2 regions of the Bordetella sp. genome follow, and region 1 is predicted to be linked to the other one. Evidence: predicted binding sites of a transcription regulator. Region 1 holds the regulator's gene; the other holds the start of a gene.
What was found. The regulator LexA, encoded in region 1, represses DNA repair genes until DNA is damaged. The targets are predictions, from matches to a motif close to ACTGTATNNNNATACAGT.

Region 1 (15,018 bases):
ATTGGTAGACGCACCAGGTTTAGGTCCTGACGCCGTAACAGGTGTAGGGGTTCGAGTCCCCTCCTTCGCACCACTCTTTGAACCCGTTGATTTCGTGGATTTGTCCGTTGGACTTAAAGCCATAAGAATCAACGGGTTGCGGGCCGAGTGGCAGACCTTGGCCAAGACCAGGGTGCAAGTCCCGCAAGGCTAGGCTGCACGTCCCTACCAGGGGCCAGGTTGCATGTCCCGGCCACCATCGGCCGGCAGAAGCGTTGCAAGTGCGGGCCGGCTTTTCGATCCACCCGCCCCGGGGGCTGGCCGGCGCCGCCATATGGTTGGTTCGCGGGGGTTGGTCCGCGGTCGATGCGGGCCGCCGGATTCTTTCGGGTAGCTGTGCTTTATCCCGTTCCACGAATTGCCGATATATGACATTCGTCAAGGTTCCACGATCGCACAAAGCCTAAAGTTGTGGTGATTAAGCCAAGCGTGCGCCGCGTTGCGACGGCGGTTCGCCGCAGGTCACGACAACTGCTTATTTTCGGCGGGCCGTGGTTGACCCGGAAAAAAAATCCCGATTACACTCGATCAGCGAGATATTCAAGCGACGTGGTCTTAATTCTATCTGTCGCCGTCATAGGTACTGTAGTTGCCGGTTTCCCTTCCTTGATAATCTAGCGAAATCTTTTTCTATTCATCAGCTCAGGTGGTGGCAAATATGGCAACCGGCATCGTCAAGTGGTTCAACGCGGAAAAGGGATACGGCTTTATCGTTCCCGACGATGGCAGCAAGGATCTGTTCGTGCACTTCTCGCAGATTCGCACGGAAGGGTACAAGACGCTGCAGGAAAACCAGCGCGTCACTTACGAAGTAGGCCAGGGCGCCAAGGGGCCTGCCGCCATGAATATCCAGATTCTGAAGTAGGGCTGCGCGCCGAGCCAGCGGCGGCCGTGGTCACTGCTGCGATCCCCGCGCATTCCGTCGTCCCGCACTGGACGGGGTCGGGAAAAAGAAAAGAAAGGCGTGTCGGTCGGACACGCCTTTCTCTTTTTGCAGCCTGTGTCCGCATCCGAATTCAATGCGCGGCGTAGTCCTTGGCCGGCGACGGCGGCGCCAGGAGCCGGTCCACGTAGGCGATACCGATGGCCGAAAGAATGAACACGCAGTGGATGATCGTCTGCCACATGACGCCGCTTTCCGTGTACTTGACGTCCGCGGTGCCCAGCGCGCCGGCCTCGATGAAGGTGCGTAGCAGGTGAATCGACGAAATGCCGATGATGGCCATTGCAAGTTTGACCTTGAGCACGCTGGCGTTCACATGGCTTAACCATTCCGGCTGATCCGGATGCCCTTCCAGCCTAAGGCGCGAGACGAAGGTCTCGTAGCCGCCCACGATTACCATGACCAGCAGGTTTGAAATCATGACGACGTCGATCAGGCCGAGGACGATCAACATGATCTGTTGCTCGCCGAAGGACGTCGCATGGCTGACCAGGTGCCAGAGTTCCTTCAGGAACAGCAGCACGTAAACACCTTGCGCGACGATCAGGCCGAGATACAAGGGCAACTGCAGCCAGCGGGAGCTGAAGATGAGGGCCGCCATGGTGCTCAGGCGGGGAGGAGTGTCGCCAGGGGCGCGTGGTTGCATGGGCATGAAGACTCGGGATGCGAAACGGGATCGAATTTTATCAAGCTGACAGCAGCCTTTCCGTGCTGCCGCGTCGGCGTCCGCATGCTTATCCATCACGTGGAATCAACGCCCGAAGTTATCCGTCCCCCGCCGCGGCGGCGGCTTGAAAGAGGGCAAACGACTTTCCGGTAAAATGACCGGTTGATTCCCATCTTCCCTTCACTCGCAAAATAGGTCTTTTCAATGCAGCCTGTGGTTGAAACCCTCTCCGGCCTGAAGCGCCGCGTCGATCTGTCCGTGTCCGTGGCGGACGTCGAAAAAGAAGTCCAGGCGCAGCTGAAGCGCGTCGCGCGCACCGCCAAGGTGCCCGGCTTCCGTCCCGGCAAAGTGCCCATGGCCATGCTGGAGCGCAGCCACGGCCCCGGCATTCGCTATGACGTTATCAACACGCAGGTGGGCCGTGCGTTCGAACAGGCCGTGGATTCCGCCAAGTTGCGTATCGCCGGCGCTCCCGCCATCGAACCGAAGACCGAAGGCGTCGCGGAAGACGCGCTGGCGTTCTCCGCCACGTTCGAGGTCTATCCCGAAGTTTCCGTGCCGGACCTGGCCAGCCTGTCGGTGACTCGCTATGACAGCCCGGTGACCGACGCCCAGGTGGACCAGACCATCGAGGTCCTGCGCAAGCAGCGCGCAACCTACGAGGCGCGCGAAGGCCGTGCCGCGCAGGACGGCGACCGCGTCACGCTGGACTTCGCCGGCACAATCGACGGCGTGCCGTTCGAAGGCGGCAAGGCCGAAGGGTTCCCGTTCGTGCTGGGCCAGGGCCGCATGCTGCCCGAGTTCGAGGCCGCGGCGAAGGGGCTGAAAGCGGGCGACACCAAGGTGTTTCCGCTGACTTTCCCGGCCGACTATCAAGGCAAGGAAGTCGCCGGCAAGACGGCGGAGTTCACCATCACGGTCAAGGAAGTGGCCGAAGCCGTGCTGCCGGCCGTGGACAGCGAATTCGCGAAGTCGCTTGGCCAGTCCGAAGGCGATGTGGAAAAGCTGAAGGCCGACATCCGCAAGAACGTCGAGCGCGAAGCCAAGACCCGCTTGCTGGTGCGCACCAAGAACAGCGTCATGGATGCCTTGGCCGAAGCGGCCAAGTTCGATGTGCCCACCGCGCTGGTGGACAGCGACGTCAGCAGCCGTGTGGCGGCTGCCCGTGAAGAACTCAAGCAGCGCGGCCTGCCGAACGCGGATTCCGTGCCGATTCCGCCCGAAGCTTTCAGCACCGAGTCCGAACGCCGCGTGCGTCTGGGCCTGTTGGTGTCCGAGCTCGTCAAGGACGCCCAATTGCAGGCCAAGCCGGAACAGGTCCGCGCACGCATCGAGGAATTCGCCCAGAATTACGAGGAGCCGGCGCAGGTGGTCAGCTATTATCTGGCCGACCGGCAGCGCCGCGCTGAAATCGAAGCGCTCGTCGTGGAAGACAATGTCGTTTCCTATGTGCTGGAAAAAGCCAAGGTCACGGATGAGCAGGTGCCTTTCGATCAGTTGATGGGGATGGCTTGATGAACAGATTTACGGATTTCTACGCGTCGATGCACGGCGGCTCGTCCGTGACGCCGACCGCCCTGGGGTACATCCCCATGGTGATCGAGCAGTCCGGGCGCGGCGAACGGGCATACGACATCTATTCCAGGTTGTTGCGGGAACGCGTCGTATTCCTGGTGGGCCCGGTGAATGACAATTCGGCCAACTTGGTGGTGGCCCAATTGCTGTTCCTGGAGTCGGAAAATCCGGATAAGGACATTTCCTTCTACATCAACTCGCCTGGCGGTTCCGTTTATGCGGGCATGGCCATCTACGACACGATGAATTTCATCAAGCCGGATGTGTCCACGCTATGCACGGGGCTGGCAGCCAGCATGGGCGCGTTCCTGCTGGCCGCGGGGAAGAAGGGCAAGCGTTATTCGCTGCCCAACTCCCGCATCATGATTCACCAGCCGTCGGGCGGCGCCCAGGGCCAGGCCAGCGATATCCAGATCCAGGCACGCGAGATCCTGGACCTGCGTTCCCGCTTGAATCGCATCCTGGCGGACAACACGGGCCAGCCGGTAGAGCGCATCGAACAGGACACGGAGCGCGACAACTTCATGTCGGCGGAAGATGCGGTATCGTATGGCTTGGTGGACAAGGTACTGGCCTCGCGTTCCGAGGATCGCTAAGGCGTCCCCGGATCCGGTTCCTTCCCGCCGCTATTTCAAGCCAGCGTAGGATGGGTGGTGCGCGCAGGCGCGGCGCCCATCGTCACCAGAGATATATATGCCTGAAAAAAAGGGATCGGCAGACGCGAAGGTGCTGCATTGCTCTTTTTGCAACAAGAGCCAGCACGAAGTCCGCAAATTGATCGCGGGCCCCTCCGTGTTCATCTGCGACGAATGCATCGATCTTTGCAACGATATTATTCGGGAAGAGGCGCAGGCGACGGCGCGTGCCGCCATTCGCTCGGAATTGCCCACCCCGACTGAAATCAAGAAGTTCCTGGACCAGTACGTGATCGGCCAGGACACTCCCAAGCGCACGCTGGCAGTTGCTGTATATAACCACTACAAGCGCATCCGCCACGGCGAGCTCAAGGGCGACGAAGTCGAGCTCTCCAAGAGCAATATCCTCCTGGTGGGGCCGACCGGCTCGGGCAAGACATTGTTGGCGCAGACCTTGGCGCGCATGCTGAATGTGCCCTTCGTCATGGCTGACGCGACCACGCTGACCGAAGCCGGATATGTCGGCGAGGACGTGGAAAACATCATTCAGAAGCTGCTCCAGAACTGCAATTATGAAGTTGAAAAGGCGCAGCGTGCGATTATCTACATCGACGAAATCGACAAGATCTCTCGCAAATCGGACAACCCCTCCATCACCCGCGACGTATCGGGCGAGGGCGTCCAGCAGGCTTTGCTCAAGTTGATCGAAGGCACGGTCGCGTCCGTGCCCCCCCAGGGCGGCCGCAAGCATCCGAACCAGGATTTTGTCCAGGTCGATACGACCAATATCCTGTTCATCGTCGGGGGCGCCTTCGACGGGCTGGAGAAGGTCATCCGTGATCGTACGGAGAAATCCGGCATCGGCTTTTCCGCGTCGGTGCGCGCCAAGTCCGAGCGCGGCGTGGGCGAATTGTTCAGCGAAGCGGAGCCGGAGGACCTCATCAAGTTCGGCCTGATTCCTGAACTCGTCGGCCGTCTGCCCGTGGTGGCGACCCTCGGCGAGCTGGACGAGGCTGCCCTGGTGCAAATCCTTACCGAACCCAAGAACGCGCTGGTCAAACAGTTCCAGAAGCTGTTTGCCATGGAAGGCGCGGAATTGGACGTGCGTCCCGCCGCCTTGCGCGCCGTTGCCCGCAAGGCCCTCAAGCGCAAGACGGGGGCGCGTGGACTGCGGTCCATCCTCGAGTCCGCGATGCTGGATACGATGTACGAGCTACCCTCGCTCGGCAATGTCAGTCGCGTCGTGCTCGACGAGAACGTCATCGATGGCGATGGTCAGCCTTTGCTCATCTATGCGGATGATGCCGCGCAGGCATCGAAGCCGGATCGGGGCGAAGTCAGGGACGCCGCGGCCTGATTCCGCGAAAACCCGCCTCGGGAGGCGGGTCTTTCGGGGTTTTCGCGGCCGACAGCCGGAAGCTTGATTTTTCGGCTATTGTTCCCATATCAGACGTAGCTGACGATTAGACGGGACCTCGCCACCGCATTTTCCGCCGCATCGCCGATACGTTGAGTCATCCCAAGGAATTCTTTATGTCTGGCACTCAGACCCTGCCTTCCGAACCCATCGACCTCCCGTTGTTGCCGCTGCGCGACGTCGTGGTGTTCCCGCACATGGTCATCCCGCTATTCGTCGGACGCCCCCGTTCCATACGCGCACTTGAAGTGGCGATGGAGGCCGGCAAGAGCATCATGCTGGTCGCCCAGAAGTCCGCCGGCAAGGATGACCCCTCTCCGGAGGACGTCTACGAAATCGGCTGCGTGGCAGGCATCCTTCAGATGTTGAAGCTGCCCGACGGTACTGTAAAAGTGCTGGTTGAAGGCGCGCAGCGTGCTCGTATCACCCGGGTGGACGATGTCGAATCGCACTTTACGTGTGAAGTCGTGCCCATCCAGCTCGACCCCATCCAGGGCTCGGAGACCGAGGCCCTGCGCCGCGCCATCGTTGCGCAGTTCGAGCAGTATGTGAAGCTGAACAAAAAAATTCCGCCGGAGATCCTGACTTCCCTGGCCGGAATCGACGATGCCGGTCGGCTGGCCGACACCATTGCCGCGCATCTGCCGCTGAAGCTCGAGCAGAAGCAGAAAATGCTGGAAATCTTCGGCACGGCAGAGCGCCTGGAAGGGCTGCTCACGCAGCTGGAAACCGAAATCGACATCCTGCAAGTCGAGAAGCGGATTCGCGGCCGCGTCAAAAAGCAGATGGAGAAAAGCCAGCGCGACTACTACCTGAATGAACAGGTAAAGGCCATCCAGAAAGAACTGGGCGAAGGCGAAGAGGGCGCCGACATCGAGGAACTCGAGAAGAAAATCGTCGCCGCGCGGATGCCCAAGGAAGCGCGCAAAAAGGCCGATGCCGAGCTGAAGAAGCTCAAGCTGATGTCGCCGATGTCCGCCGAGGCAACGGTGGTGCGCAACTATATCGACACGCTGATCAACCTGCCGTGGCGCAAGAAGAGCAAGGTCAATAACTCTATCGGGAATGCCGAAACCGTACTCGATGACGATCACTACGGCTTGGACAAGGTCAAGGAACGCATCCTTGAATACCTGGCCGTCCAGCAGCGCGTCGACAAGGTAAAAGCGCCCATCCTGTGCCTGGTCGGTCCTCCGGGCGTGGGCAAGACTTCGCTGGGGCAATCCATCGCCAAGGCGACGAACCGCAAGTTCGTCCGCATGGCGTTGGGCGGCGTGCGCGACGAAGCCGAGATCCGCGGCCACCGTCGTACCTATATCGGCTCGATGCCCGGCAAGATCTTGCAAAACATGAGCAAGGTGGGTGTCCGCAACCCCTTGTTCCTGCTGGACGAGATCGACAAGCTGGGCATGGACTTCCGCGGCGATCCTTCGTCCGCCCTCCTGGAAGTGCTGGATCCGGAACAGAACCATACGTTCCAGGATCACTACGTCGAGGTGGACTTCGATCTGTCGGATGTGATGTTCGTTGCGACCAGCAACACGCTGAACATCCCGCCGGCATTGCTGGACCGGATGGAAGTCATCCGTCTGTCCGGCTATACCGAAGACGAGAAGGTCCACATCGCCAGCGACCATTTGATTCCCAAGCTGTTGAAGAACAACGGCCTGAAGGAAGCGGAGCTGACGATCGACGAATCGGCGTTGCGCGATATCGTCCGCTACTACACGCGGGAAGCCGGTGTGCGCGCGCTGGAGCGCGAGGTCGGCAAGATCTGCCGCAAGGTGGTCAAGCAACTGCTGACTGAGCGTGATGCCAAGTCGAAGGCCGACGATAAGGGCGAGACGAAGCCTATCGCCGTGACGTCGGAAAATCTGAACGATTACCTGGGCGTGCGCCGCTATAACTTCGGCATGGCGGAGAAAGAAAACCAGGTTGGCCAGGTTACTGGCCTGGCCTGGACCGAGGTGGGCGGCGATCTGCTGACCATCGAAGTCGCCGATATGCCTGGTAAAGGCGCCATCCAGCGCACGGGTTCCCTGGGCGATGTGATGAAGGAATCCGTCGAGGCGGCACGTACGGTTGTGCGGTCGCGCGCTCGCCGGTTGGGATTTGCCGACAGCGTTTTCGAAAAGCGCGATATGCACGTGCACGTGCCGGAAGGCGCGACGCCCAAGGACGGTCCGTCCGCCGGTATCGCCATCACCACTGCCATGGTGTCGGCCTTGTCGGGCATCCCGGTGCGTGCGGACGTGGCCATGACAGGCGAAATCACGCTGCGCGGGGAAGTGCTGGCCATCGGCGGTTTGAAGGAAAAGTTGCTTGCCGCGCATCGCGGTGGCATCAAGACTGTGTTGATCCCCGAGGAAAACGTCAAGGATCTGGCTGAGATTCCCGATAACGTGAAGAATCAGCTGGAGGTCGTGCCGGTTCGCTGGATCGACAAGGTGCTGGAACGCGCACTGGAACGCATGCCCGAGGCGATTTCGGAAGAGGAAGCCAAGGACAAGCCGCTCGTGACGCCGGCGCCGGCGACGGAATCCGTTGACCCGGTCATCAAGCACTGATCTCGTCGTCGTGCCTTGATCGCAAGGGCCTGCAGCGCAAGCTGGCAGGCCCTTTGCTTTTCAGTGCAGCGCCTGGGTACGAATCAGTCCAACCGCGATGCCCTCGAGGGCGAACTCCTGGCCGGGCTGGACAACGATGGGCTGGAAATCCGGATTTTCCGGCAGGAGTTCGATGCGGCCGCCTTCGCGGTGTAGCCGTTTCACCGTGACGTCTTCGTCGATCCGGGCTACCACGATCTGGCCGTCGCGGGCTTCGCTGGCCTTTTTGACGGCCAGCAGGTCGCCGTCGAGGATGCCGATATCGCGCATGCTCATCCCCCGCACTTTGAGCAGATAGTCCGGACGCTGCGGGAACAGGGCGGGGTCCACGCCCACGTCCCGTTCGACATGTTCGGCGGCCAGGATGGGGCTGCCTGCCGCTACCCGCCCTACGAGCGGCAGCATGAGCTGGGCAAGGGAAGGGATGGGCAGCATGGCTTGCCCGCTTTCGTGGCGCAGCTCCTTCAGGCGGATGCCGCGGGACGCACCGGCAGTCAGCTCGATCGCGCCTTTGCGGGCCAGGGCTTTCAGGTGGTCTTCCGCCGCGTTCGGCGAGCGGAACCCCAACGCCTGGGCAATTTCCGCGCGAGTGGGAGGAAACCCCGTACTGGCGACCGCTTGGCGTATGAGGTCGAGGATTTGCTGTTGGCGTTCGGTAAGTTTGCTGGCCATTTGCGGGTTCCTGCTTCCCTGTATGGATATACAGCTCCGCATTTTGGGGGACGCAGCTTTAAAACGCAAGGGCTATCGCGGTTCGCGGGCTTGGTGCCCGCAAAAAAAGAATGGGGCCCTCAGGCCCCATTCCATTTTCGCAAGCTGCGGGTTTCAGCCTTTCAGTACCGCCGCGATCGCCTTGGCGACGGCATCGATGTTCTGGCTGTTGAGCGCCGCGACGCAAATGCGTCCGCTGGAGATCGCATAGATGCCGTGTTCCTCGCGGAGGCGATCGACCTGGGCCGCGGTCAAACCCGAATACGAGAACATGCCGCGCTGCTGCAGGACGAAGCTGAAATCCTGCTGCACACCCTGTTCCTTGATCTTTTCGACCAGTTGGCGTCGCATCAGGCGAATGCGGTCGCGCATGCCGCCCAGCTCCTGCTCCCACAGCGCGAAGAGTTCCGGCGTGTTCAGGACGGTGGAGACGACGGTGCCGCCATGCGTGGGCGGATTCGAGTAGTTGGTGCGGATGACGCGCTTGAGCTGGCTGAGCACGCGTGTCGCTTCGTCCTTGCTGCCCGAGATCACCGTGAGCGCGCCGACGCGTTCGCCATACAGCGAGAAGGACTTGGAGAACGAAGAACTGACGAACACCGTCATGTCCATGCCAGCGAATAGACGCACGACCGCGGCGTCTTCCTGCAGGCCTGCTCCGAATCCCTGGTAAGCAATGTCCAGGAAGGGAACCAGGTCGCGCTCCTTGACGACATTGGCGATTTGCTGCCATTGCTCCGGCGTGGGATCCACGCCGGTGGGGTTGTGGCAGCAGGCGTGCAGGACGACCACGCTGCGCGCCGGCATCGCCTTCAGGCCGGCAAGCATGCCTTCGAAGTTCAGGCCGTGGGTTGCGGGGTCATAGTACGGGTAGCTTTCCACCTGGAAACCGGCCCGTTCGAACAGTGCCCGATGGTTCTCCCAGCTGGGGTCGCTGATGTAGGCCTTCGACTGAGGCAGCAGTTGATGCAGGAAATCGGCGCCGATCTTCAGCGCGCCCGTGCCGCCCAGGGCTTGCGTGGTCAACACGCGGCCCGCCGCCGACAAGGGGGAATCCGCGCCCAGCAGCAGCGCCTGCGCGCCTTTGTTATACGCTGCGATGCCTTCGATCGGCAGGTAGCCGCGCGCGGCGGCTGCTTCGATGCGGGCGATTTCAGCCTTGCGCACCGCGGACAAAAGCGGAATACGCCCGTTATCGTCGTAGTACACCCCTACGCCCAGATTCACCTTGCCCGGCCGGGTATCTGCGTTGTACTGCTCATTCAGCCCGAGGATGGGATCGCGCGGGGCCAATTCGACGTTTTGGAAAAGGGAGGTCATCGGATCGTGAAGAAGGGTAGGTGGACGCGGCCGGACATGCGGCGGATAATGGGGGGTTTACCCTGAGACAGTCTAGCATGACCGCACCTGGATTCGTCGAATTTCCGGACAGCCCGTTCCAGCTCTACCAGCCCTATCCCCCGGCAGGCGATCAGCCCGGCGCGATCGGCGCGCTGGTGGACGGCGTGCGGGACGGCTTGATGTACCAGACCCTGCTGGGCGTGACCGGTTCGGGGAAGACGTACACGATGGCGAACGTGATCGCCAGGCTGGGGCGTCCCGCGCTTGTTCTGGCGCCCAATAAAACCCTGGCCGCGCAGTTGTACGCCGAAATGCGCGAATTCTTTCCCAAGAATGCCATCGAGTATTTCGTTTCCTACTACGACTACTATCAGCCCGAAGCCTATGTGCCGACGCGCGATCTGTTCATTGAGAAAGACTCGTCGATCAACGAGCATATCGAGCAGATGCGGCTGTCAGCCACCAAAAGCCTGCTCGAGCGGCGCGACACAGTCATCGTCGGAACGGTTTCGTGCATCTACGGTATCGGCAATCCGGGCGATTACCATGCCATGGTGCTCATTTTGCGAGCCGGCGACCGTATCTCGCGACGCGAAATCCTGGCGCGCCTGGTGGCCATGCAGTACACGCGCAACGATGCGGACTTCACACGCGGCGTATTCCGAGTACGAGGCGAAACCATCGACATCTTCCCGGCGGAAAGCGCGGAACTTGCGCTGCGCCTGACGTTGTTCGACGACGAAGTCGAAACCCTGGTGCTGTTCGACCCCTTGACAGGAAAGGTGCGGCAGAAGGTCCCGCGTTTTACCGTTTATCCCGGGTCACATTACGTCACTCCGCGCGATACGGTGCTGCGGGCCATCGAAACGATCAAGGAAGAACTGCGCGAACGCGTGCAGTTCTTCACCTCGCAAAGCAAGCTCGTGGAGGCTCAGCGTCTGGAGCAACGCACACGTTTCGATCTGGAAATGCTTCAGGAACTCGGCTTTTGCAAGGGAATCGAAAACTATTCCCGTCACTTGTCCGGTGCTGCTCCGGGCGAGCCGCCGCCTACGCTGATCGACTACCTGCCGGGCGACGCACTGATGTTCATCGACGAAAGCCACGTCACCATCGGCCAGCTGAGCGGGATGTACCGCGGCGACCGCTCGCGCAAGGAAACCCTGGTGCAGTACGGCTTCCGTTTGCCCTCCGCCTTGGACAATCGGCCGTTGCAGTTGCAGGAATTCGAAGCGCGCATGCGCCAGTGCGTGTTCGTGTCCGCGACCCCGTCGGCCTACGAGAAGGAGCACTCCGACAATGTCGTCGAGCAGGTGGTGCGCCCGACCGGTCTGGTGGATCCTATCGTCGAAGTGCGTCCCGCGCATACGCAGGTGGACGACCTGCTGGGCGAGATCAAGCTGCGCGTGGCGCAGTCCGACCGGGTGCTTGTGACGACGCTGACCAAGCGCATGGCCGAAGACCTGACCGACTTCCTGGCCGAACACGGCGTCCGGGTGCGCTATCTGCATTCGGATATCGATACCGTGGAGCGTGTCGAGATTATCCGGGACCTTCGGCTTGGCACGTTCGATGTCCTGGTGGGCATCAACCTGTTGCGCGAAGGGCTGGATATCCCGGAGGTGTCGCTCGTTGCCATCCTGGATGCCGACAAAGAGGGTTTCCTGCGCTCGGAGCGCAGTCTGATCCAGACGATCGGACGGGCGGCACGGAACCTGAATGGCCGGGCCATTCTCTATGCGGACCGGATAACCGATTCCATGCATCGCGCCATCGGCGAAACCGAACGCCGGCGCAAGAAGCAGGAGGAGTTCAATCTGGCGCATGGGATTACCGCCAAGGGCGTGCAGAAAGCCGTCAGGGAACTGATCGATGGTGTCGTGGCACCGGTCCATCACTCGACGGTCGAGGACGCGCTGCCTGCGGAATTGTTGACCGACGAAAAAGCGCTGGCGCGCGAAATCCGCCGCCTGGAGAAGCTGATGATGGATCACGCCCGCAATTTGGAATTCGAGCAAGCCGCCGCGGCCCGCGATGCCTTGAATGCGTTGAAGGAGCGGGTGCTGCTGGACGGTGCGCGCTAACTGTCCCCTTTTGTTGTCCTTATGAAGGTGGGCGCACCGGAACGGAATTCATGTGCGTTACCGCTGTCGCACCCCTGTCACGGTCGTGACATGGGCCGGACATGATTTTCGTGTTGCAGCGCCGCGTCGCCGAGCATTGAATTGGTGCCGGAATTGATTTAGGTATGCTCAATAGCATTATTAGGTTTGCTCTATAAGTCCCTAAATCAGCTGGATTTTTTCGTCGTTTGACTTTTGTCCGGATAGTGCCTTTGTACTGAAAAAAAGCTTGCCTCCTTGCGGGTTTTCCCGCAGACTATCAAGCATGATGACCAAGGTACTTTTCGTTTGCATGGGCAACATCTGCCGCTCGCCGAGCGCAGAAGGCGTGTTCCGCCGGCTGGTCAATGATGCCGGCCTGGGCGATGTCGTGCGGATAGATTCCGCCGGTACGCATGCCTTCCATATTGGCGAAGCGCCGGACGCCCGGGCTCAAGCCGCTGCCCGGAAGCGCGGCTATGAAATCACGCATTGCGAGGCGCGTCAGGTCACGCCCGACGATTTTCGTGAATTCGATCTCATTCTGGCGATGGACTGGGAAAACCTTTCTGCGCTGCAGCAGCAGTGCCCGAAGGCTTACCAGCACAAGCTGATGTTACTGATGCGGTTCGCCAACGAGTTCGAGGAAGCCACGGTTCCCGATCCTTACTATGGTGGCCCGGAAGGCTTTGGCAAGGTACTCGACTACCTGGAGGACGCCTGTCAGGGCGTGCTGGAATTGGTGCGCAAGCGCGCCACCCAATACCAGGCGGCTTGATTCACGGGTCGCGTCAGCTCTGGTCGGCGCCATCCCATGGTAGAGCGACTGCCCGCCTTTTCGGTGGGCAGTTGTTCGTCTACGTGGGGATTCGTGCGGCCGCCGTATGCGCGTCCGGTGCCATTTTTCGAGTGTCCACCTCGCCGGGCGGGGCTTGGACGGTCGCGCCGCCTTGTTCGCGTTGCCGTTGTTCCCCCTTGTCTAAGCCGCCCCCGGGCGGTTTTTTAACGGTCCGTCCGGCAGGGCGTTCCGCCCCGGCCCGCCCTTGTGCCGGCCTGCTTCTCGGCCCTCTCGGCCGCAGGGTTTCATAGCAAATTAGTCGGGAATAGGCTATACTTGAGGCAATTACTCAGGTATTGGATCCCGGCTTGCCGGGCCTACTGGCTAAACAGGAAACCTCGATATGCGGCTGACTACTAAAGGACGTTTCGCCGTGACCGCCATGATCGACCTCGCCATGCGTCAGCACAGCGGGCCGGTTACGCTGGCGGCCATCAGCCAGCGCCAAAACATCTCCCTTTCCTATCTGGAACAACTGTTCGGCAAGCTGCGGCGCCACGAGCTGGTCGACAGCGTGCGTGGTCCGGGTGGCGGGTACTCTCTGGCGCGACTGGCCCGTAATGTTACGGTCGCCGACATCATTTTCGCCGTTGACGAACCGCTGGACGCCACCAGTTGTGGTGGGAAGCAGGACTGTACGAGCGGCAAGGATGGCAAATCCGGAAAGTGCATGACGCACGAGCTCTGGGCCACCCTTAATCGCAAGATGGTCGACTACCTGGATTCCGTGTCCTTGCAGGACCTTGTGGACCAGCAGCGCGTCCGCCAGCTTCAGGAAGCGAATAACCAGGCGCAAAACGGCACGGTGCGCGTCAACCGCATGACCAACGGTGCCGGCGTTGTCAGCCCGTGTACCAGCGCGGCGCAGCCAGGCGCGTCCGCCACCGTATAAGAAAACCAGGAGCTGTACGAACATGACCAACCGTCCCATTTACCTCGACTATTCCGCCACGACGCCCGTCGATCCGCGTGTGGTGGAAAAAATGGTGCCGTGGCTGTACGAAAACTTCGGCAACCCCGCCTCGCGCAGCCATTCGATAGGCTGGGAAGCGGAGGATGCGGTGGAGCGCGCCCGCGAAGAAGTCGCCAAACTGGTGAATGCTGATCCCCGCGAGATTATCTGGACGTCGGGTGCCACCGAATCGGACAACCTGGCGATCAAGGGAGCCGCGAATTTCTACCAGGAACGCGGCAAGCACATTATTACGGTCAAGACAGAGCACAAGGCTGTTCTGGATACCACGCGTGAACTGGAGCGCCAGGGGTTCGAAGTTACGTACCTCGACGTGCTGGATAACGGATTGATCGACCTGGACGTGTTCAAGGCGGCCTTGCGGCCCGACACGGTGCTGGTGTCGGTGATGATGGTCAATAACGAAATCGGCGTCATCCAGGATATCGAAACCCTGGGCGAAATCTGCCGTGAACGCAATATCATTTTCCATGTCGACGCCGCGCAGGCGACCGGCAAGGTGGAAATCGACCTGCAAAAGCTCAAGGTCGACCTGATGTCGTTCTCCGCCCACAAGACCTATGGCCCGAAAGGTATAGGTGCCTTGTATGTGCGGCGCAAGCCGCGGGTGCGGATCGAAGCGCAGATGCACGGCGGTGGCCACGAACGCGGTTTTCGCTCGGGCACGCTGCCCACGCACCAGATCGTCGGGATGGGCGAAGCCTTCCGGCTGGCACGCGAAGAAATGGGCACGGAAAACGAGCGCATCCGCATGTTGCGAGACCGCCTGTGGGCCGGACTGTCGGAGATCGAAGAGGTCTACTTGAACGGTGACATGGACCGCCGTGTGCCGCACAACCTGAATGTCAGTTTCAATTACGTGGAAGGCGAGTCGCTGATCATGGCCGTGAAGGAATTGGCTGTATCGAGCGGGTCGGCCTGTACGTCCGCCAGCCTGGAGCCGTCTTACGTGCTGCGCGCGCTGGGGCGCAACGACGAGTTGGCGCATAGCTCCATCCGCTTTACGATCGGCCGCTTCACGACCGAACAGGAAATCGACTTCACGGTCGATCTGCTGAAGAAGCGGGTCGGCAAGTTGCGCGATATGTCGCCCTTGTGGGAAATGGCCAAGGAAGGCGTCGATTTGAACAGCGTGCAGTGGGCGGCGCACTGATGGACACACCGGCGGGAC
Region 2 (15,018 bases), on a different contig from region 1:
TGCGGATACGCGGGACGGAAGCGTCCGGCGCAGCGGGGATGCCAGCCTGGGATGCCGACGGCCCGGCGGCGTGGGCCGGGCCATCCTGCGCGGTGGAGCAGCCCGTCAATAGGGCGGTAATCAGTCCGAGTTGCAGTAATTGCCGACAGGTGAACATAATCCTCCCATGGAGACCCTGTATCTTACCCACCCGTCCTGCCGCATGCACGAGATGGGCGAGTGGCACCCGGAATGCCCGCAGCGGCTGGATGCCATCTCGGATCAGCTGCTGGCCAGCGGCATCATGCCCTATCTGGACGCGCGCGAAGCACCCGCCGCGCCGCGCGAAGCCCTGCTGCGTGCCCATGGCGCCGCCTATGTGGACGCGCTCGCCGCGGCGGTCCCCAGCCAGGGTTACCGGGCGCTGGACGCGGATACCCAGATGAACCCGCACAGCTACGAAGCCGCTTTGCACGCCGCGGGCGCGGGCGTGCAGGCGGTGGACTGGGTCATGACCGGCGAAGCCCCGACGGCGTTCTGCGCGGTGCGGCCCCCCGGCCATCACGCCTGCCGCGACCGGGCCATGGGTTTCTGCCTGTTCAACAACGTGGCCATCGCGGCGCATCACGCCATGGCGCGCCATGGCCTGGAGCGCGTCGCCATCGTCGATTTCGACGTGCATCATGGCAACGGGACCGAAGATATTTTCGCCGGCGACCCGCGCGTGCTGATGTGCGGAATTTTCCAGCACCCGTTCTATCCGTTCAGCGGCGCGCAACCGAGCGCCGGCAATATGGTCAATATCCCCGTGCCCGCCTATACGGCCGGCCCGGAGGTGCGCGAGATCGTGACGCGCGAGTGGCTGCCCCGCCTGGAGGCCCATCGGCCTCAGCTCGTCCTGGTATCGGCGGGCTTCGACGCCCACCGCGAGGACGAACTGGGGCAGTTGGGCCTGGTCGAGGCGGATTACGCCTGGATCACCCATCAGCTCATGCAGGTGGCCGACCGTCATGCGCAGGGACGGGTCGTCAGCATGCTGGAGGGCGGCTACGACCTCTCCGCGCTGGGCCGCAGCGCCGTGGCCCATATCCGCGAGCTGGCGCGGCTGTAGCCGCCCGCCGTTGTAGAATCGTTCGATTCCCGGAGCGCCGCGGCCCTCGCGCGGCGTTCAATTATTCGATATCTGGAGGCTGTTGGATGAAGGTCTTGGTACCGGTCAAACGCGTGGTTGACTACAACGTCAAGGTACGCGTGAAATCCGATCAAACGGGCGTGGACATCGCCAACGTCAAAATGTCGATGAACCCGTTCGACGAAATCGCCGTGGAAGAGGCCACCCGGCTCAAGGAAAAAGGCACAGCCAGCGAAGTGATCGCCGTGTCGTGCGGTGTCGCGCAGTGCCAGGAAACGCTGCGCACCGCGATGGCGATCGGCGCGGATCGTGGCATCCTGGTCCAGACCGATGCCGATCTGCAACCGCTGGCCGTTGCCAAGCTGCTGAAGGCCCTGGTGGACAGGGAGCAGCCGCAACTGGTGATCCTGGGCAAGCAGGCCATCGACGATGACGCCAACCAGACCGGGCAGATGCTGGCCGCGCTGCTGGATTGGCCGCAAGCCACTTTCGCCAACAAGGTCGAGATCGCCGACGGCAAGGCGACGGTGACGCGCGAAGTCGACGGCGGCCTGGAAACCGTCGCGCTGACACTGCCCGCCATCGTGACCACCGACCTGCGTCTGAACGAGCCGCGCTACGTCACGCTGCCCAACATCATGAAGGCGAAGAAAAAGACGCTGGACACCGTCACGCCGCAGGACCTGGGCGTGGATCCGGCGCCGCGCCTGAAGACCCTGAAGGTCACCGAGCCGCCCGCCCGCAAGGCCGGCATCAAGGTGCCCGATGTGGCGACGCTGGTGGACAAACTGAAGAACGAAGCGAAGGTGGTTTGAGATGACGAGCCTGGTTATTGCGGAACACGATAACGCCCAGTTGAAAGGGGCAACGCTGAATACGGTGGCGGCGGCCGCCAAGCTGGGCGGCGACGTACATGTGCTGGTGGCTGGCGGCGGCGCGCAGGCCGTGGCGGAAGAAGCCGCCCGGATCGCGGGCGTATCCAAGGTCCTGCTGGCCGATGCGCCGCATCTGGCCGATGGCCTGGCCGAAAACGTCGCCGCGCAGGTGCTGGCGGTGGCGTCGAACTACAGCCACATCCTGTTCCCCGCGACGGCTTCGGGCAAGAACGTCGCGCCCCGCGTGGCGGCCAAGCTGGACGTCGCGCAGATCTCCGACATTTCGGCGGTGAACTCGCCGGATACTTTCGAACGGCCGATCTATGCGGGCAACGCCATCGCCACCGTGCAGTCCGGCGATGCGGTCAAGGTCATCACCGTGCGTACCACGGCGTTCGACGCCGTGGCCGCGCAGGGCGGTTCGGCGCAGGTCGAAACGGTGGCGCCCGTGGCCGATAGCGGCCTGTCGTCGTTCGTCGGCCGTGAGCTGGCCAAGAGCGATCGTCCCGAACTGGCCGGCGCGCGCGCCGTCGTATCGGGTGGCCGCGGCCTGGGCAGCGCGGAAAACTTCAAAATCCTGGACCCGCTGGCGGACAAGCTGGGCGCGGCACTGGGCGCCTCGCGCGCGGCCGTCGATGCCGGCTATGCACCCAATGACTGGCAGGTCGGCCAGACGGGCAAGATCGTCGCTCCGCAACTGTACGTGGCCGTCGGTATCTCCGGTGCCATCCAGCATTTGGCGGGCATGAAGGATTCCAAGGTGATCGTCGCCATCAACAAGGACGCGGAAGCGCCGATTTTCGGCGTGGCCGATTACGGCCTGGTCGGAGACCTGTTCACTTTGGTGCCGGAACTGGTCAACGCGCTTTAATTTAATATAGAAGAACCAAGGCGCATCGCGGTCCGCCGCGCGCACGTCAACGGCCGTCCTGGTGGGCGGCCGTTTTGCTTCCGGCAGCAAGCGGCCTATCCGCCTTCCGGCATGCATCGCCCGGCCATGGCCGGGGCTTTCCCACGGGGCGCGGGGCGGGCCGCGTCCGACAAGGAGACGACATGAGCTACCACGTACCGATCGCGGATATCCGTTTCACGCTCAAGGAGCTGGCCGGCCTGGACGAAATTCTGGCCTTGCCGGGGTACGAAGAGGCACCCGCCGATGTGGTGGATGCGGTATTGCGCGAGAACGCGCGCTTCGTGGAAGAGGCCGTGGCGCCGCTGAATCGCATCGGCGATCGCGAACCCGCCGCCTGGCGCGACGGCGCGGTAGCGACCCCGCCCGGCTATGCGGCGGCTTACCGCACTTATGCGGAAGGCGGTTGGCAGGGCTTGCTGCATCCGGTTGCCTGGGGCGGGCAGGGCCTGCCCAAGGTCGTGGCGGCCACCGCCAACGAGAATATCAATTCGGCCTGCCTGGCTTTTTCGCTCTGCCCCTTGTTGACCGATGGTGTCATCGAAGCCTTGCTCACCGTGGGAAGCCAGACGCTGCGCGACACCTATGTACCCAATCTCGTCTCGGGCAAATGGACGGGCACGATGAATCTGACCGAGCCGCAGGCCGGCTCGGACCTGGCCCAGATCGCCACGCGCGCCGTACCCCAGCCGGATGGCAGCTATCGCGTGTCGGGCCAGAAGATCTTCATCACCTACGGTGAGCATGACATGGCGGAGAACATCGTCCACCTGGTGCTGGCGCGCACGCCGGATGCCCCGCCCGGGGTGAAGGGAATATCGCTGTTCGTGGTGCCGAAGTTCCTGCCCGCGGCCGATGGCGCCCCGGGAACACGCAACGATGTGTGGTGCGCTTCGCTGGAACATAAACTGGGCATCCACGGTAGCCCGACCGCGGTGCTGATATACGGCGGCGGCAAGGGAGAGGTGGGCGAGGGAGCCATCGGCTACCTGGTGGGCGAGGAAAACCGCGGGCTGGAGTACATGTTCATCATGATGAACGCGGCGCGCTACGCCGTGGGGCAGCAGGGCGTGGCCCTGGCCGAACGCGCCACCCAGCAGGCGCTGGCCTATGCGCGCGAGCGGGTACAGGGCCGGGCGGTGGAGGGTTCCAGCGGACCGGTCGCCATCGTCCGCCATCCCGACGTACAGCGCATGCTGCTGACGATGCGGGCGCTGACGGAGGGCGGACGTTCGCTGTCCTATGTGACCGCCGCAGCCCTCGATCTGGCCAATCACCATCCCGACGCGGAAACACGCGACCGCAATCGCGCTTTCTATGAATTCATGGTTCCGGTGGTAAAGGGGTTCTGCACGGAGTCCGCGGTGGAGGTCGCCTCGCTTGGCGTACAGGTCCACGGCGGCATGGGATACATCGAAGAAACGGGCGCCGCGCAACACTATCGCGACGCCCGCATCCTGCCCATCTATGAGGGGACCACCGCCATCCAGGCGAACGACCTGATCGGCCGCAAGCTGCTGCGCGACGGCGGCGCGACTGCCCGCCGTATCCAGCAGGAAATGCGCGGCACCCTCGACGCGCTGCAGGCCGCCGAGGCGACCGCGGGTGCGGAGGCCGCGGCCGGTCTGGCGTTGCTGCGGGGGAATCTGGCCCAGGCCATGCAGGCCCAGCAGCAGGCCCTGGAATTCATGGCGCGGACGGCGATGGGCAACGTGCGCGCGGTATTCGCCGGCAGCGTGCCCTTTCTGATGCTCAGCGGGATACTGATGGCGGGCTGGCAGATGGGGCGGGCGGCGGTGGTCTGCCATCGCCGTCTGGAAGACGCGGACGCCGCGTCTGAATGGCCCCGGGAATTCCTGCGCAACAAGTTGGCGACGGCGTTCTTCTTTGGCGCGCACATCCTGCCGCGTGCCGCCGCGCTGTCGGCCGCCGTGCAGGCGGGCGCCGTTGCGGACACTTGCGCCGCTTACGCCGATATTGCATAAGGTTATATGCATTCTGGCTTTTCGACGTACGGGTTTGATGCCAGAATGACAAATGGATTGCGTCGGGGCACGGCGCCATTCCGTGTGTCCGCCGGATCGCATCTCGCGCCCGGCGTTTGTTTTCTCTGGATATAGGATCGAGCATGGGACAGCTACGTTTGGGCGATGAAGCGCCCGATTTTGAACAGAAATCCTCCGTCGGCCCCATCCGTTTTCATGACTACCTGGGCAATAGCTGGGGCGTCCTCTTTTCGCACCCAGCCGACTTCACCCCGGTATGCACCACGGAGCTGGGCTACACCGCCAAACTGGCGGACGAGTTCGCCAAGCGCAACGTCAAAGTGCTGGCCCTGTCGGTGGACCCCGTCGATTCGCACACCAAGTGGATCGACGACATCAACGATACGCAAGGCACGAAGGTCAACTTTCCCATCCTGGCGGACGAAGATCGCAAGGTGTCGGAGCTCTATGACATGATTCACCCGAATGCCAGCGCCACGGTTACCGTGCGTTCGGTGTTCATCATCGATCCGGCGAAGAAAGTGCGCCTGATCATTACCTATCCGGCCAGTACCGGACGCAACTTCAACGAGATCCTTCGGGTGATCGATTCGCTGCAACTGACCGACAGCCATAGCGTGGCCACGCCGGTCAATTGGCAGGATGGGGACGACGTCATCATCGTCCCTTCGCTGAAGGACGAAGAGGTCATCAAGCAGAAGTTCCCCAAAGGCTACAAGGCGGTGCGGCCCTATCTGCGCATCACGCCCCAGCCCAATAAATAAGACAAGAACGGCAACCCATCGTGCGAAGGCCGCCGTGAACCGGCGGCTTTCTTTTTTGCGCGGTACGGGGCGCACCCGCGAGTCTCTTTCCCCCGCGCCGCCACGGGGCGAAAGCGGATCCGGAAATATGCAAACAAGCACATTTTCGTTTGATGCGCCGTCCATACCCTCCACAATTCCGCTTCATCGTGAAGGCGGCTTCGCCGCCCCATCACATTCGGCGCCACTGGCGCGCGATATCGCGGATACGGACTTCATGACACACGACAGGCACAAACGGGATTTCCTGAAAGGGGCGCTGGGTTTGGCCTCTGCCTGCATGGGCCTGACACAGCTGCTGCCCGCGGCGCGTGCGCAGGCACGGCCGCTTGAGCTGCTGAATGTCTCATACGACCCCACGCGCGAGCTGTATGCGCAGTACAACCCCTTGTTCGCGCGGTATTGGAAAGCCAAGACGGGCCAGGATGTTTCCATCAGGAATTCGCATGGAGGTTCCTCCAAGCAGGCGCGCAGCGTGATCGACGGTGTCGATGCCGATGTGGTGACGCTGGGACTCGCGCCGGATATCGAAGCATTGGTTACCCACGGCGGCCTCGTCAAGCCGGGGTGGGAAAGCCGGCTGCCCGACAACGCGTCGCCTTATGCGTCGACCATCATTCTGGTGGTGCGCAAGGGTAATCCGAAGGGCATCAAGGGCTGGGACGACCTCGTCAAGCCCGGAGTGTCCGTCATTACGCCCAATCCCAAGACATCGGCGGGCGCACGCTGGAACTATCTCGCGGCATGGGAACATGCGCGGCGCAAGTCGGGCGAAGCGGGTGCGCGTGATTTCGTCGAAAGGCTCTACCGTAATGTGCCGGTGCTGGATTCGGGCGCGCGCGGATCGACCATCACGTTCGCGCAGCGGGGCGTGGGAGATGTGCTGATCTCCTGGGAAAACGATGCCTTCCTGGCGCGGAAGGAATTCGGCGCGGGCGAACTCGAAATCGTCGTTCCCAACCTCAGCGTGCTGTGCGAACCCTCGGTGGCGGTCGTGGACCGGAACGTCGATCGCAAGGGCACGCGCGAAGTCGCCGAAGCCTATCTGAAGCATCTGTATTCCGACGAGGCGCAGGACCTGATCGCCCGCAATTACTACCGGCCGATCGGCGCCAAGGCCAAGGCCGCCTACGCAGCGCAATTCCCCGCGCTGGAGCTGTTCACCATCCGCGACCTGGGCGGCTGGCCCGAGGTGGACAAGGCGCATTTCGCGGAGCAGGGCATGTTCGACCAGATCTATGTCAAACAGTAGGCGCATGGCGATGGCCGGCCTGACACTGCCCGCGGCCGGCACGCCCGCGCCGCGTTTGCCAGGGGCACACCTGGCACGGGCCGGGCACGGTGCGCGTACCCCGCGTGTCATGCCGGGGCTGAACTTGACGCTGGGGATATCGCTGGCGTATCTGGGCATCCTGGTATTGCTGCCGCTGTCGGCATTGCTGATCAAGGCCGCCGGCCTGAGCTGGGAGGCTTTCTTCGCCGCCGTCACATCGCCGCGCGTGCTTGCCGCCTATCGCATCACCTTCGGCGCATCGCTGCTTGCCGCACTCGTCAACCTGGTTTTCGGTCTGCTGGTGGCATGGGTGCTGGTGCGCTACCGGTTTCCCGGCAAGGGCCTGCTCGATGCGCTTGTCGACCTGCCGTTTGCCCTGCCGACCGCGGTCGCCGGCATCGCGCTGGCTGCGTTGCTGGGGCCGAACGGCTGGATCGGCGGGCTGCTCGCGCCACTCGGCATCAAGATCGCCTATACGCCCGCGGGCATCGTGGTCGCGTTGATCTTCATCGGCATTCCTTTCGTCGTCCGCACGGTGCAGCCTGTGCTGGAAGATATCGAGGGGTCGCTGGAAGAGGCCGCATCCAGCCTGGGCGCAAGGCCGGTCCAGATATTCATCCGTGTGCTGCTGCCGACCATCGCGCCCGCGCTGCTGGCAGGATTCGCCATGGCGTTCGCCCGTGCGATCGGCGAGTACGGATCCGTGATCTTCATCGCCGGCAATATGCCCATGGTGTCCGAGATCGCGCCCCTGCTTATTCTGGTCAAGCTCGAACAGTTCGACTATGCCGGCGCGGCCGCTATCGCCTCGGTGCTCCTGGGCCTGTCCTTCGCGATGTTGCTTGCCATCAATACGGCGCAGGCGTGGCGCCGCCGTGCGTTTGCCGGAGGACGGCCATGACGGCGGCCACGGCGATTGCGCCGTCGTCCAGCGGGGGCGGGAGACTTGCTCGCGCCGTGCTGGTCATCCTGGCGGCTGCGTTCCTGACACTGTTCCTCGTACTGCCTCTGTGCACGGTGTTCCTGGAGGCTTTGCGCAAAGGGGCAGGCGCCTATGTGTCCGCGCTGAACGAACCCGACTCCTGGGCCGCCATCCTGCTGACCTTGCTGACGGCTTGCGTCTGCGTGCCCCTGAACATGGTCTTCGGTATCGCGGCGGCCTGGGCCGTCGCCAAGCATGAGTTCCGTGGCAAAGCCCTGCTCGTCAGCCTGATAGATCTGCCGTTCTCCGTATCCCCGGTGGTGGCCGGGCTTTCCTACATGCTGGTGGTGGGCGCGCAGGGCTGGATAGGGCCATGGCTGATGGCTCACGATCTGAAAATTGCCTTCGCCTTGCCGGGCATCGTGCTGGTCACCACGTTCGTGACGCTGCCGCTGGTGGCGCGTGAGCTGATTCCGCTCATGGAGGCGCAGGGCAGCGAGGAGGAAGAGGCCGCCATCGTGCTGGGCGCGCGCGGCTGGCAGGCGTTCTTCCATGTAACCCTGCCCAATATCCGCTGGGGCCTGCTATACGGCGTGATCCTGTGCAATGCGCGCGCAATGGGTGAGTTCGGCGCGGTGTCCGTGATATCGGGCCATATACGCGGCCTGACCAATACCCTCCCGCTGCAGGTTGAAATTCTCTACAACGAATACCAGATCCAGGCCGGGTTCGCCGTCGCCTCGCTGCTGGCGCTGCTGGCCCTCGTCACGCTGGCCATAAAAACCATGGTGCAATGGCGCCGCGCGCATGCGTCGGCACGCCAGGACGACACCGATGCGGTGGCCGCGGATGGCCGCGCCCCGCGCCTGCCTGTCTTGTACGCGCCCGCGCGCCGTTAAGACCCAGAAAGAATCGAGGAAAGCCACATGGATATCGAGATCAAATCGGTCAATAAGCGCTTCGGCGCTTTCCAGGCCCTGCGCGATGTCAATCTGCACATCGACTCCGGCGAACTCGTCGCGCTGCTCGGCCCGTCCGGCTGCGGCAAGACGACCTTGCTGCGCATCATCGCGGGCCTGGAGACACCGGACAGCGGCAGCATTTATTTCTCCGGCGAAGACAGCACGGGGGTACATGTGCGTGAACGCCAGGTCGGCTTCGTGTTCCAGCACTATGCCTTGTTCCGGCACATGACCGTCTTCGAGAACGTCGCCTTCGGCCTGCGTATCAAGCCGCGCGGCCAGCGGCCCAGCGAGGCGGCCATCAGGCAGAAGGTTCACGCGCTGCTCGATCTGGTGCAGCTGGATTGGCTGGGCGACCGCTATCCGGGCCAGTTGTCGGGCGGGCAGAGACAGCGGATTGCGCTGGCGCGCGCGCTGGCCGTCGAGCCGCGCGTCCTGCTGCTGGACGAACCCTTCGGCGCGTTGGACGCGAAGGTGCGCAAGGAGTTGCGCCGCTGGCTGCGCCGTTTGCACGACGAGCTGCACGTCGCCAGCGTCTTCGTCACGCACGACCAGGAAGAGGCGCTGGAAGTCGCCGACCGTGTCGTCGTGATGAACGCGGGCCGCATCGAGCAGGTGGGTACGCCGCGCGATGTGTGGACGCATCCTGCGACGCCTTTCGTCTACGGTTTCCTGGGCGACGTCAACCAGATCGAAGGCCATGCCGCCGGCGGCCAGTGGCGCGCCAACGGCGTCGCGCTGCCCGCGCCGGCCTTCGATGGCCTGGACGAGCAGCGCGCCGTGGCGTATGTGCGGCCGCACGAGCTGGATATCGTGCCCTATGCGCCCTCCGGCGAGGGTATCGCGGTCAAGCTGAACCATGCCTATCTGGCCGGGCCCAGCGCCTTCCTGGAACTGCAGCGTGAAGACGGCGCCCTGCTGGAGGCCCAGTTATCCGAAGACGAATACCACGGCCTGGACCTGCGCGAAGGCGCGATGCTGCTTGCGCGTCCGCGCCGGGGCCGGATTTTTCCCGCCGGCGCCTGAGCGCCGTTCTTGCCATTAGCCTGCGAATGCGCCCACGATGACCCGTACCGTATCCCTTGCACATCCGGACACCGCCATCGCCACGCGGTGGTCCGAGCTGTTGCGGCAGCTGACCGATATCGCGGCGCGCTATCCGGACGCGGCGCTGGCTTCCTCGCTGGCGGCCGAGGACATGGTCCTGACGCACGCCATCCATACCGGCGGTTTGCCCATCGAGGTCTTCACGCTGGATACCGGACGTCTGCACACGGAAACCCTGGCCATGCTGGACATCATCGAGGGGCGCTATGGCCGCCGGCCGACGGTGTACCGGCCGCTGCCGCACGCCGTCGATGCCCATGTCGCCGAACACGGCATGTTCGCGTTCTATGAAAGCCGGGAGCTGCGCCAGGCCTGTTGCCATATCCGCAAGGTAGAGCCGCTGACGCGCGCGCTGGCGGGGCGGGGCGCCTGGATTACCGGCCAGCGGCGCGCCCAGGCGGCCACGCGCGGCAGCCTGCCGGAAGCGGAACGGGATGCGGTTTTCGGCTTGTGCAAATTCAATCCGCTGGCTGCCTGGGACGAAGACGACGTCTGGAATGCGATCCGCGTGCTCGACATTCCCTATAACCCGCTGCACGACCGCGGCTATCCGTCTATCGGCTGCGAGCCCTGCACCCGTGCCATCCGTCCGGGCGAGGACGTCCGCGCGGGGCGGTGGTGGTGGGAGTCCTCAGATAGTAAGGAATGCGGACTGCATGCAGGCAACCAGGCCGCCGGCCATCTCCGGGATCCCGCCGCGGCCAAGGCTTGATATCCCCGTCTACCGAAGCAACCGAGAGTCCCATGTCCATCGTCCATACCCGCAGCCATCTGGATTGGCTGGAATCCGAAGCGATCTTCATCATGCGCGAGGTCGCGGCCGAATGCGAAAGGCCGGTCCTGCTGTTTTCCGGCGGCAAGGATTCCTGCGTGCTGTTGCGCCTGGCGGAAAAGGCGTTCCGGCCGGCCCGCTTCCCGTTTCCGCTGATGCACATCGATACGGGTCACAATTTTCCGGAAGTCATCCGGTTTCGCGACGCTCGCGCCGCCGAGCTGGGCGAACGGTTGATCGTGCGCAGCGTGGAAGACTCGATGGCACGCGGTTCGGTGGTGCTGCGCAAGGAAACCGATTCGCGCAATGCCGCGCAGGCGGTCACCCTGCTGGAAGCGATCGCCGAATTCGGCTTCGATGCCTGCATCGGCGGCGCGCGGCGCGACGAGGAAAAAGCGCGCGCGAAGGAGCGCATCTTTTCATTCCGCGACGAGTTCGGCCAGTGGGATCCCAAGAGCCAGCGTCCGGAAGTCTGGAGCCTGTACAACACGCGCGTGCATCGCGGCGAGAACATGCGGGTATTTCCGATCTCCAATTGGACCGAGCTGGATGTATGGCAATACATCGCCCGCGAGAACCTGGCGCTGCCATCGATCTACTACAGCCATCGACGGCAGGTGGTGCGGCGGCGCGGCCTGCTGGTGCCGGTCACGCCGCTGACGCCCCCGCAGGCGGACGAGCAGGTGGAAACCCTGTCGGTGCGGTTCCGCACCGTGGGAGACATCTCGTGCACCTGCCCGGTGGCCTCCGACGCCGCGGACAACCAGGCCATCATTGCCGAGACCGCGTTGAGCGACATCACCGAGCGCGGCGCCACACGGATGGACGACCAGACTTCCGAGGCCTCCATGGAGCGCCGCAAGAAAGAAGGTTATTTCTGAAGCCGGACCGGAGCCACACCGCATGAATGCCATCAACGAATCCTTCCTGCCCGCGGGCGAAACGGCCGTCATCCGGCTCATCACGGCCGGCTCGGTCGACGACGGCAAGTCCACGCTGATCGGCCGCCTGCTGTACGACAGCAAAAGCGTCTACGCCGACCAGCTGGACGCCATCGCCCGGGCCAAGTACAAGCGCGTGGCCGGCGACGGTATCGACTTCGCATTGCTGACGGACGGGCTGGAAGCGGAACGGGAGCAGGGCATCACCATCGACGTCGCGTACCGCTATTTCGCGACGCCGCGCCGCAAGTTCATCGTCGCCGACGCGCCGGGGCATGAGCAATACACCCGGAATATGGTGACCGGGGCGTCCACCGCCGATGTGGCGGTCATCCTGATCGATGCGACGCGGGCGGCCGACGGCCAGCTCCTGCCGCAGACGAAGCGGCACAGCACCATCGCGCGGCTGCTGGGGATCCGCCACATCGTCGTCGCGGTCAACAAAATGGACCTCGCGGGGTGGGACCGCGCGGTGTTCGAACGCATCCGCGACGCCTATGCCGACCTGGCGCGTCGCATCGGCATTGCGGATTTCCAGGTGCTGCCGGTGTCCGCGCTGAACGGCGACAACGTTGTGACGGCTTCCCCGCACACGCCCTGGTATGACGGCCTCCCGCTGCTGGACCTGCTGCAATCGCTGGATCCATCGGTGGCCGGCGCGCATGCTCCGCTGCGTTTTCCGGTGCAGTGGGTGGTGCGCCACGATGGGAGCAGCGCGCAGGATTTTCGTGGCTATGCGGGGCGCATCGCCAGCGGCACCTTGCGGCCGGGAGACGAGATCACGGTGCAGCCATCCGGGACGACAGCGCGCGTGGTCGAGGTGCGCGCACACGATCGCATCCTCTCCGGCGCGACGGCGGGCGATTCGGTGATCGCGGTGCTGGATCGCGATGTCGACGTGTCGCGTGGCGATGTGCTGTCGCATGCCGCCGCGCCGGCACGGGTGGGCAAGGAACTGGAAGCGGAGCTGTGCTGGCTCGATACGCAGCCGCTCAACCCGGCGCGCCGATATTTGTTGAAGCACGGTACCCGGGTTACGACGGCGAAGATCCGCGAGGTCGTGACACGCCGCGACATTCGCGAGTTGCGCGAGATCGATCGCGACGTCGGAACGCTCGGGATGAACGACATCGGCAAGGTGTTGATCGCGACGCGCGATCCGTTGACACTCGATCGCTATGACGATGTCGCGGCCACCGGCGCGTTCATTCTGATCGACGAATCGACGCATCAGACCGCGGCGGCCGGCATGCTGCGCTGAGGCGGGTAAAACCGGCCCGCGGGTGAGCGCTTTTACCATGCCATCGGCCGGAAAGCCTTATTTCATGCGGGTTTTGCGACAAAGCCACAGTCCGGGAGATTGCCCCCAGCGGCCGGCGAAGTTGGGGTAAAGTGGGACGTCGCCGAAAAAAGGCGGCGGGTTCTTGCCAGAAGTACTGTATGGATGTACAGTATCTCTATGGCACGTACCGATCATTCCGTTTTTGCCGGTTCTGGGTCCCCGGCTGCCGCCCCCGCCGCCTTGCGCGGTCGGGGTGCGGTTACTAATGTTCGGCATCGCTTCCAGCGCGATGAACGCAGCGCAGCGGATCCGGCAGACGAGCCGGCGCTGGCTGACGCGGTCCCCGGTTCTCCCTCTGCTTCAGTCCCCATTTATCCGTACGCCCCCGGCCAGCCCAGGTCCGGATACCCCGAATATCCGGTGTATCCGATCGCTTCCGACACGGGCGAGGGCGACGAGCCGGGCCAGCGCGGTCCCACGACGCAGGTCATGGTCGAACAGGCGCGCAAGCTGCTGTCGCGCAACGATTCGCCCGATGTTCCCTTCGACCGGGCGATCAATACCTACCGTGGCTGCGAACATGGCTGCGCATACTGCTATGCCCGGCCCACCCACGCTTACCTGGGGTATTCCCCCGGGCTGGACTTCGAGACCCGGCTCATCGCCAAGGCCAACGCGGTGGACGCCCTTCGTGCGGAACTCGCCCGCCCGGGGTACCGCGTGGAGCCGGTCAATATCGGCTCCGCCACGGACGTCTACCAGCCTATCGAACGTACGTGGCGCCTGACACGCGGCGTGCTGGAACTGCTCCTGGAAACCGGGCATCCCCTGACGATCGTTACCAAGAATGCCCTCATCGAACGCGATCTGGATATCCTGAAGGCGCTCGCGCAGCGCAACCTTGTGGCGGTCTACCTCAGCATCACGTCGCTGGACGCCGATCTTTCGCGTAGCCTGGAGCCGCGCGCGTCGGCGCCTTGGAGGCGGCTGCAGGCGGTCAAAACCTTGGCGGATGCCGGCGTCCCGGTGGGCGTGCTGGCTGCACCCGTCATTCCCTTCGTCAACGACGAATTTCTTGAACGCATCATCGAAGAGGCGGCCCAGGCGGGCGCTTACTACGCCAGCTATACGGTGGTCCGGCTGCCCTGGGAAGTGAAGCCTGTGTTCGAGGAATGGTTGCAGGCGCATTTTCCCGATCGCGCCGAACGCGTCCTCCACCGCATCGAAGACATGCGGGAAGGCAAGCGCAACGACGCCCGCTTCGGCACCCGCATGCGGGGTACCGGCATCTGGTCCGATCTGCTGCGCCAGCGCTTCGATGTGGCGGTACGCCGGGCGGGGCTCAACCGTCGGCGCCTGCAACTGGATACCCAACAATTTATCGCTCCGGCCCCCTTTTCCCCTTCCAGGGGGCCGGGCTTTGCTCATGGACCTGCGCCCGCGAGGCAGCTGGGTCTATTCGACTAAGTATGTCTCCCAAGGAGCACTCGCATGAATCTCGCAGCCGAACCGCAATTCCCGACCAAATGGCCGTTTCCGCCCGCGCCGCCCGCGCGCCGTGCATGGGGACGCATGCTGTCGCCGTTCCGCCGGGCTCGCCGCGACGGGGCGCTGGGCGGCATGCCTTTGCCCGGCGCTTTTCCGGTCTCCCCCGCATCCTTGCCGCGCGCCGGATCCGCATCTGCGCTCGCACCCGTGGCCACAGCCGAGACCATACCCGGGACCCTATCGGGGACCGTACCCGGCGCTATGTCCGGCTCTATATCCGGGACGACGTCCGGCGCCGGCCAGGACGTTACGCTGCGTCAGATGGTGGTGGATATCCTGCTGGTCGCCATGTGGGGCGCGATGATTCCCGCATTGATGTGGCTAGGCGCGGCCGCAGGTTTCTGAGGTGGCAGTCAATTTACCTAAGCCTCTGATTTGATGTAGAATGCTGGGTTTGCCAAACGTCATCCTCTGCATGCGGCGCAGGTTTTCATCATAACAATCGCATGGCACGATGATTTCGGAGTTCTCATGAACCTTATCGCTATCCTGGAACAGGAAGAAAT

Region 2: a site for LexA is predicted at 13,118-13,135, ahead of ACO1P8_RS06835 (PA0069 family radical SAM protein). Genes of this name have one in related genera too.

The regions. Positions count from the first base shown of each region.
Region 1 covers NZ_JBMQQZ010000097.1:26,789-41,806, reverse strand. The annotation lists tRNA gene ACO1P8_RS21810 (tRNA-Leu) at 1-73, shown strand, start outside; gene ACO1P8_RS21805 (cold-shock protein) at 698-904, shown strand; gene ACO1P8_RS21800 (TIGR00645 family protein) at 1,056-1,634, opposite strand; gene tig (trigger factor) at 1,854-3,164, shown strand; gene clpP (ATP-dependent Clp endopeptidase proteolytic subunit ClpP) at 3,164-3,820, shown strand; gene clpX (ATP-dependent Clp protease ATP-binding subunit ClpX) at 3,918-5,216, shown strand; gene lon (endopeptidase La) at 5,393-7,843, shown strand; gene lexA (transcriptional repressor LexA) at 7,904-8,554, opposite strand; gene ACO1P8_RS21770 (amino acid aminotransferase) at 8,708-9,913, opposite strand; gene uvrB (excinuclease ABC subunit UvrB) at 9,991-12,018, shown strand; gene ACO1P8_RS21760 (low molecular weight protein-tyrosine-phosphatase) at 12,323-12,814, shown strand; gene iscR (Fe-S cluster assembly transcriptional regulator IscR) at 13,218-13,766, shown strand; gene ACO1P8_RS21750 (IscS subfamily cysteine desulfurase) at 13,789-15,000, shown strand.
Region 2 covers NZ_JBMQQZ010000026.1:1,696-16,713, reverse strand. The annotation lists gene mltB (lytic murein transglycosylase B) at 1-157, opposite strand, end outside; gene ACO1P8_RS06895 (histone deacetylase family protein) at 167-1,090, shown strand; gene ACO1P8_RS06890 (electron transfer flavoprotein subunit beta/FixA family protein) at 1,177-1,926, shown strand; gene ACO1P8_RS06885 (electron transfer flavoprotein subunit alpha/FixB family protein) at 1,928-2,857, shown strand; gene ACO1P8_RS06880 (acyl-CoA dehydrogenase) at 3,040-4,881, shown strand; gene ACO1P8_RS06875 (peroxiredoxin) at 5,025-5,666, shown strand; gene ACO1P8_RS06870 (sulfate ABC transporter substrate-binding protein) at 5,923-6,957, shown strand; gene cysT (sulfate ABC transporter permease subunit CysT) at 7,067-7,879, shown strand; gene cysW (sulfate ABC transporter permease subunit CysW) at 7,876-8,799, shown strand; gene ACO1P8_RS06855 (sulfate/molybdate ABC transporter ATP-binding protein) at 8,827-9,888, shown strand; gene ACO1P8_RS06850 (phosphoadenylyl-sulfate reductase) at 9,926-10,681, shown strand; gene cysD (sulfate adenylyltransferase subunit CysD) at 10,714-11,622, shown strand; gene ACO1P8_RS06840 (sulfate adenylyltransferase subunit 1) at 11,645-12,943, shown strand; gene ACO1P8_RS06835 (PA0069 family radical SAM protein) at 13,142-14,431, shown strand; gene ACO1P8_RS06830 (hypothetical protein) at 14,456-14,857, shown strand; gene rplS (50S ribosomal protein L19) at 14,984-15,018, shown strand, end outside.